DNA from 2 places in the Paraburkholderia phytofirmans OLGA172 genome. Region 1 is predicted to be linked to the other one. Evidence: riboswitches for the same ligand, from Rfam matches in the RefSeq annotation. Region 1 holds a riboswitch; the other holds the start of a gene.

Region 1 (3,841 bases):
CCAAACACTGGAATGGGTCGGTTTCCGCTACCTTCGGGCGACTGGAGCACGACGCGGCGAATAGCCCGATTACCGAAAAAAGATTCGAGCTCAACACACTCGCTTCGGTGAACTACAAGTTCTAGTTTCTGGCTTTTCGCACGCTCGCGGCGCGCGGAAAGCCAATCAAGCTTCAATCCCCTGTGCCAAGCTCTTCAACTTCAATTCCCAACTCGGCAGCCATGCGCCGCACCACCACCTGAAGCCGGCTCACCTCATCGGCAAGCCGCTTCTGTTCGGCTTTTACCGCCTCGAACGCCGACAAGGGCACGAGCTCATCTTCCCCGCCCGGCTGTGCCAGATCACTCGCGCTGACTTCGCCGCATAGCAGATGCGCCCAGCGATTTTCGCGCTCGCCCGGCGTGCGGGCCAGCTTCGCTACCCGCGGCGGGTCGTTGGCAGCCAACTCGTCGAGAAACGCCTCGACCGACGAGATGTCGGCAAATCCATGCAGGCGCGCGCTGTTCAAGCGCAACTCGGCCGCCGTCTGCGGACCGCGCAGCAGCAATGTGGTCAGCAAGGCCGCCGACTGACTTGGCAAGCCCAATACCCGATTCATGTTGTGCTCGAAGCGCGGCACGCGGCTGCTGCTGCCCTCCATCACCAGGCTCAGGCGCTTCAAGCCGTCGATGGCGGTCAGCACCTCGGCTTCGGTCGCATTCATCACGGGTGTGCGGCCGGTCTTCTGATTGCAGCCCAAGGTCAGCGCGTTCAGCGAAAGCGGATAACTGTCCGGCACGGTGTGTTGCTTTTCGACTAACACGCCAAGCACGCGCCCTTCAAGCAAGGTCAAAGCGCGGATTGAGGGACGGGAAACAGCGTCGGGAGTGGAGTTCATGGAGGATGTCGCCGCATGCGCCGCCTGGTCTCGTGGAGGGTGTGCATTACCGTGGCACAGCCGGGCGGCAGGTTTTAGTTTGTGGGCACTATGATAAACGCCCCGGCCGCTCGCGGTGTACGAATCTCCGCAATGGCCGAGTGTGTCCCGAACGCGTCCGCATTCCTCGAAGCGCATGTCTGTTTCGTTGATGAATATCCACACTCATGTAAAAGACGCTATGAGCATGATGTGGCCAGGGCGCCCGCTGCTCAGGCTCAGGCGAGTCTTCGATATGTGGTTTAACGGCGCGCGTCCAGCGCGATCCGCACGGCCAGACCGGCGAGCACGGTGCCCATCAGCCAGCGTTGCACCAGCAGCCACACTGGCCGCCCAGCGAGAAACCCGGCAATCGAACCCGCCGTGCTCGCAATCAGCGCATTGATCGTGACGGCGATAACAATCTGCACGCAGCCTAGCGCGATCGACTGCGTGAGCACGCTGCCGTGCTCCGGTGAAATGAATTGCGGCAGCAGCGACAGATACATCACGGCGATCTTTGGATTCGCGAGGTTTGTCACGAGGCCCATCGTGAACAGCTTGCGGCGGCTGTCGTGCGGCAGGTCGCGCACCTGGAACGGCGAGCGGCCGCCCGGCTTGACCGCCTGCCACGCCAGATACAGCAGGTAAAGCGCGCCGCCGAATCGCAACGCGTCGTACGCGTAAGGCACCGTCAACAGCAGCGCCGTGATACCGAACGCCGCGCAAAACATGTAGAACACATAGCCGAGCGCGACGCCGCCGAGCGACACGAGTCCGGCGCGCCGCCCCTGGCAGAGCGATCTCGAGATCAGATAGATCATGTTCGGGCCGGGCGTGAGCACCATGCCGAACGAGACCAGGGCGAAGGCGAGCAGGGTTGTGACAGCGGGCACGGCGGTCTCCTCTGTGAATTGAAGTCGGGCAACGCCACCCAATATAGCCGATGTCGCCGCTTCAAGCCCTCTATCCGGACCTGAAAAACCCACGCCGGCAGTTGAACGGCGGTCATCGCGTTTGTGGCCGGAACTGCCGTTCCATATGGCGCGGTACCGGGCCGATGGGGCGCTGCATTGCAGGAAACACTTGCGGCGAAGACTTTTGCCCGGTATCGTCGAGCCGTTCTGCATCGCAGCGCGGGAGAGATCGTCAGAGGTTTGTGACGACGCCGACGGAGCAACCGCCCCGGAAACTCTCAGGCAAAAGGACCGCGCAGCTGGAACATCTGGAGAGCGGCGCCGTGCGCGCCCACCGAAGGGGATTCCCCGCATACCGCTTACGTCGCGCGCGTATGCTCACGGGAAGAAACTCTCAGGTACATGAACAGATGGGGCATCGACGCCGGTTTCGATACGAAATCGACACCGGTGATGCTCAACTACTCTGGATCATGTCATGTCAAGAATCGCCATTATCGGCGCCGGCATTACCGGCGTCACGACTGCTCACGCCCTGGCGCAGCGCGGCCACCACGTCACCGTGTTCGAACGTCATCGCTATGCGGCGATGGAGACCTCGTTCGCCAACGGTGGCCAACTGTCCGCCAGCAATGCGGAAGTCTGGAACAGTGCGGCCACCGTGCTGAAGGGGTTGCGCTGGATGCTCACGCGCGACGCCCCGCTGCTGCTCAATCCGATGCCCACGTGGCACAAGTATTCGTGGATGGGCGAATTTTTACGGCAGATTCCGCGCTATCGCGCGAACACCGTCGAAACGGTGCGGCTCGCGATTGCAGCGCGTGAGCATCTGTTTTCGATCGCCGAGCGCGAGGGGATCGACTTCGATCTGGAGCGGCGCGGCATTTTGCACATCTATAAGACGCGCAAGGAATTCGATGCCGCGAGCAAGGTGAATGAATTGCTGCGCGAAGGCGGCCTGGACCGGAATCCGGTGACGTCGAGCGAGTTGCATGCGATCGAGCCTACGCTGCAGGGTGATTTTTTTGGCGGTTTTTTTACGCCTTCGGATTCGACTGGCGATATTCACAAGTTCACACGTGGGCTTGCAGAGGCGTGCGCGCGGCATGGCGTGGAGTTTCATTACGATGCGGAAATTACGGCTATCGAACAGCCGGCTGAGGGGCGGTTTTCGCTGAGCGTGAATCTGGCCGGTGAGCCGCAGCAGTTTGCTTTTGAGCAGATCGTGGTGTGTGCCGGTGTAAAGAGCCGCGATTTTGCGGCAATGCTGGGCGATCACGTGAATGTCTACCCGGTGAAGGGCTATTCGATCACCGTTTGCCTCGACGATGAAGTGAGCCAGCAGCGCGCGCCGTGGGTGAGTCTGCTCGACGATAGCGCGAAGATCGTGACTAGCCGGCTCGGCGTGGATCGGTTTCGGGTCGCCGGCACGGCGGAGATCAATGGGTTCAATCGGGATATTCGGTCGGATCGGATCGCGCCTTTGGTCGACTGGACTCGACGGTATTTTCCTGAGGTGTCGACTTCGAAGGTGATTCCATGGGCTGGGTTACGGCCTATGCTGCCGAGTATGTTGCCGAAGGTGGGGCGCGGGAAACGGCGCGGCGTCTTTTATAACACCGGGCATGGGCATTTGGGGTGGACGTTGTCGGCGGCTACGGCGCAGGTCGTGGCTGGGTCTATTCAATAGGTCTTGTTTTTGCCTGCGCGGCGCTTGTTGGTCTGTGCTTTTGTGGCGTTGGCCTTGACATCTGCTAGTGTTGTCCAATCGCTGTCCCCTCTCGAGGGAATCTCCATGGCTAGCTCCCGCTCCGCCGCGCGCAGCAACGCAAGCACGCACCTCACCGATGGACAGATCGCCGCAGAAGCGATCAGGCGCCTAGCCTGGGATGCAGCCCTTCCCCCAAACGTCCTGCATGTCAAAGTCTTACACGGCCGCATCAGCCTGCTAGGCGAACTTCACCGCGAGCAACAAAGAACCGCAGCACTCGAAGACGTCTCCCGCCTGTTCGGCGTAACAGGCATTTCA
Region 2 (3,841 bases), on a different replicon from region 1:
GCAGCGCGAGACGCAGCGCGGGGTTGCCTTGCGCGTCGACGGTCACGCCGACGAGACGGCCCGGCATCTGACGCTTGAATTCGTCGCGCACGGCGAGGTAAGCCGCGTGCGGGCCGCCGAAACCGACCGGCACGCCGAAACGCTGCGTGTTGCCGACGGCCACGTCCGCGCCCCATTCGCCCGGCGGCGTCAACACGGTCAGCGCGAGCAGATCGGCGGCGACTACCACGTGGCCGCCTGCTGCATGGATCGCTTCAGCGAGTGCGCGGTAGTCGCGCACATCGCCGTTCACGCCTGGGTATTGCAGCAGCACGCCGAACGCATTCGCGTTCGCCGCTTCCGCAGCCGGGCCCACTTTCACTTCAATGCCGACCGGCGTGGCGCGCGTCTTCACCACTTCGATGGTTTGCGGCAGCACGTCGTCGGCGACGTAAAACACGTTCGACTTCGGCTTGCCGACGCGTTGCAGCAGCGTCATTGCTTCGGCGGCGGCGGTGGCTTCGTCGAGCAGCGAGGCGTTCGAGATCGCCAGACCGGTGAGGTCGACGATCATCTGCTGGAAGTTCAGCAGCGCTTCCAGACGGCCCTGCGAGATTTCCGGCTGATACGGCGTGTACGCGGTGTACCACGCCGGATTTTCGAGCACGTTACGCAGGATCACCGTCGGCGTGTGCGCGTTGTAATAGCCCTGCCCGATGTACGAGCGGAACACCTGGTTCTTGTCCGCCAGCTCACGCAGCGCGGCGAGCGCTTCCGCTTCGCTCTTCGGCTGCGCGAAGGGGCCGAGCGGCAGTGTTTCGCTGCGGCGGATCGTCTTCGGAATGACGGCGTCGATCAGCGCGGCGCGCGACGCAAAGCCGAGGGCTTCGAGCATCGCGTGCTGGTCGGCCGAATCGGGGCCGATGTGCCGTTCGGCGAAGGCGTCATGCACTTCGAGCGCGGCGAGCGAGAGAGGAGTGCGGTTCATCAGACGATCCGGGTGTTCGAGCTTCATGAGGTGTTCCTGGCGGTGCGGGCGTCCGTTCGACTGTCGAATCGGACGCGCCGCGCCTGTCGGGTTTAAACGTAATGGTGCAACTTGCGGTGAATCAGGCGCCGACGGACTTTGCGTACGCGTCTGCATCGATCAGGCGATCCTGCGATGCGTCCGCAGCCGGCTTGATCTTGAAGAGCCAGTTCTCGTACGGCGCGCTGTTGACGCCATCCGGCGTGTCGGCGACGGCCGGGTTCGCTTCGATGATTTCGCCCGAGACCGGCGCGTAGATATCGGAAGCGGCTTTCACCGATTCGATCACGGCGACGGTGTCGCCAGCGTTGACGGTCTTGCCCAGTTCCTGGACTTCGAAGAAGACGATGTCGCCGAGCGCTTCCTGCGCGTGGTCGGTGATGCCGACCGTCAGCGTGCCGTCCGCTTCGGTGCGGACCCACTCGTGCGATTCGGTGTATTTCAGATCGGCCGGGATGCTCATCGGATGCTCCTATGCGGTGTTATTCGGTAGTGTTTCAAAAAGGGGACGCACGCGCCGGCTGCTTAAACTGCCAGCACTTTGCCGTTGCGTACGAACGGCAGTTTTACCACGCTTGCGGGAACGTTTTTGTCACGAATCTGGACGTGAACGGTGTCGCCCGGCTGCACGCCTTTCGGCACACGCGCAAAGGCGATCGATTCCTGCATCGTGGGTGAAAAAGTACCGCTGGTGATCTCGCCTTCGCCCTGCGGCGTGACGACTTTCTGGTGAGCGCGCAGCACGCCTGCCGCCTTGCCGTTTTCCTTCAGCAGGATCAGACCGACGAATGCAGCCTGCGAGCCGTTGGCTTCGAGCTTGCCCTTGCCGACGAAGTCGCGCGGCGAGGTCAGATCGACGGTCCAGGCGAGGCCGGCGTCGAGCGGCGAGACGTTGTCGTCCATATCCTGGCCGTACAGGTTCATGCCGGCTTCGAGACGCAGCGTGTCGCGCGCGCCAAGACCTGCCGGGCGCACGCCTTGGGCCTGCAGTGCGTTCCACAGCGCTTCGACGTGATCCGCCGGGACGATGATTTCGAAGCCGTCTTCGCCGGTGTAGCCGGTGCGGGCGACGGTGAGTTCGCCGAACGGCGTGTCTTCGATGCGCGCGGCGTTGAATGGCTTCAATGCTTCAGTGGCGGCGCGCGCAGCCGGCACGGTTTGCCAGACTTTTTCGCGGGCGTTCGGACCTTGCACGGCGACGATCGCGTAATCGCGGCGCGGCGTGATGGTGAGGCCGAAGCTGCCTTCGGCGTTGAGCTGGCCGAACCAGGCGATGTCTTTATCGGCGGTGCCGGCGTTGACGACCACGCGAAAGTGATTTTCGCCGAAGTAATAGACGATCAGATCGTCGATCACACCGCCATTCGGGTTCAGCAGACAGGAGTAAAGCGCGCGGCCCGGCGTTTGCAGCTTGGCGACGTTGTTGGCGAGCGCGTACTCGAAGAAGGCGCGCACGCGCTCGCCGGTGAAATCGACGACGCACATGTGCGAGACGTCGAACATGCCGGCGTCGGTGCGCACGGCGCGGTGTTCGTCGATCTGCGAGCCGTAGTTGACGGGCATGTCCCAGCCGCCGAAATCGACCATGCGGGCGTTGAGCGCACGATGGGTGGCGTTGAGCGGGGTGTGTTTGAGTTCGGTCATGGGGCCTCGGGCGTCTCGCGAAACAAAAAAGGCCATGCGGCACGACGCCTCGCGGCCTGCCGGCTGCGAGCGATTGCGTTGCATGACCCCTCTGTCCTCGATACCTGAGAGATTGCGCTGCCGTACGATGTTGAAGCCACCATCGCTACGGTTAAGCGCGCGCCCCTTCGGTGGGCAGCTTGCCAGAATCTGCTCGATGTATACGGCGCATACACGACGCAGACGGCTACTGCCGCTCTCCAGAGTGCGAAAAACCTCTGCCATGAGGCGGGTTTTTCGACGCGGCCGGTCCTTTTGCCTGAGAGTTTGCGGGTGTGCCCCTTCGGCGGCGCGGCCTGCGATTTTCTGCGGCCAGCACGCTCTCCCGACGCGTGCGGCGAATGTACGCGAGGGCCGGGGGCTTGTCAAATAAAGGCTCGCAAGGGGCACGGCGGTTGGCGTTGCGGGTTCGCAAATATCGAAAAAAAGCGCGGGACGTGATGCCCGCGCTGCTTTGCTGCAGTGCCGGAACCCGCGCGATTATTCGCCGATGGCGTGCGCCGCGTTGTCCAGTTCCTGGTTCAGCACGCGCTGTTCGTCGCCGGACAGGCCGCCGCCGTGTTGAGCGGCCATGTCGTGGGCTTCCTGGCGGATCACGTCCAGACGGTGATGCAGGGCGCCGCCTTGCGGGGGCGGGTAGTACCCTTGGTTGACGTGAGCGTCGATGCGGCGGCTCAGGTTGTCGATCCGGCCATTGACCTGGTTGAGGCGCTGATCCGCGATCTGCTGCGGATTAGGGCGCGGCGCCGGCGCGGGTTGCTGGGGCGCCACCACGCAGGCGGCGAGGGAGCTGAGCAATGCGCATGCTGCTACTGCGCGGACGATACGGGGCATGGACTCTCCGGAAGTCGTTGTCGTTTTGTGGTGCTACTGGGGTAGCAACGGATTGCTGGGGATTCGCGCTGACCGCGGAGGCGGGGTTATTTGTAACGTTATGTTCCTTTCGGGGCTGTCAGGCTCTTTGCCTTTGGCGGCGGCATGGTTCGCATGCCACCGCCGGATAGCCAGAAAGCGCCCCTTAGGCAAAAAGTCAGCGAAGACGCTCAAACGGCAGCCGGACGCCTTCTTCCGAACTCCGGGCGGCAAGCTCGATGATCGTCATCACGTCGACCGCATCCTGAGCGCTGACCGGGAATTTCACGCCGTTCTGAA

The links. Region 1 has a riboswitch for glycine ahead of AYM40_RS27005 (D-amino acid dehydrogenase). Riboswitches for the same ligand answer to the same signal wherever they lie in the genome.
Region 2: another riboswitch for glycine. It lies ahead of gcvT (glycine cleavage system aminomethyltransferase GcvT); the one in region 1 lies ahead of AYM40_RS27005 (D-amino acid dehydrogenase).

Annotation. Positions count from the first base shown of each region.
Region 1 is NZ_CP014579.1:1,548,811-1,552,651, forward strand. Features, by position in the region: gene AYM40_RS26990 (MipA/OmpV family protein) at 1-125, shown strand, start outside; gene AYM40_RS26995 (YceH family protein) at 173-877, opposite strand; gene AYM40_RS27000 (LysE family translocator) at 1,159-1,791, opposite strand; glycine riboswitch at 2,023-2,116, shown strand; gene AYM40_RS27005 (D-amino acid dehydrogenase) at 2,291-3,502, shown strand; gene AYM40_RS27010 (BON domain-containing protein) at 3,608-3,841, shown strand, end outside.
Region 2 is NZ_CP014578.1:4,508,652-4,512,492, reverse strand. Features, by position in the region: gene gcvP (aminomethyl-transferring glycine dehydrogenase) at 1-994, opposite strand, end outside; gene gcvH (glycine cleavage system protein GcvH) at 1,089-1,469, opposite strand; gene gcvT (glycine cleavage system aminomethyltransferase GcvT) at 1,532-2,650, opposite strand; glycine riboswitch at 2,732-2,903, opposite strand; glycine riboswitch at 2,926-3,027, opposite strand; gene AYM40_RS19935 (hypothetical protein) at 3,170-3,523, opposite strand; gene AYM40_RS19930 (oxidoreductase) at 3,720-3,841, opposite strand, start outside.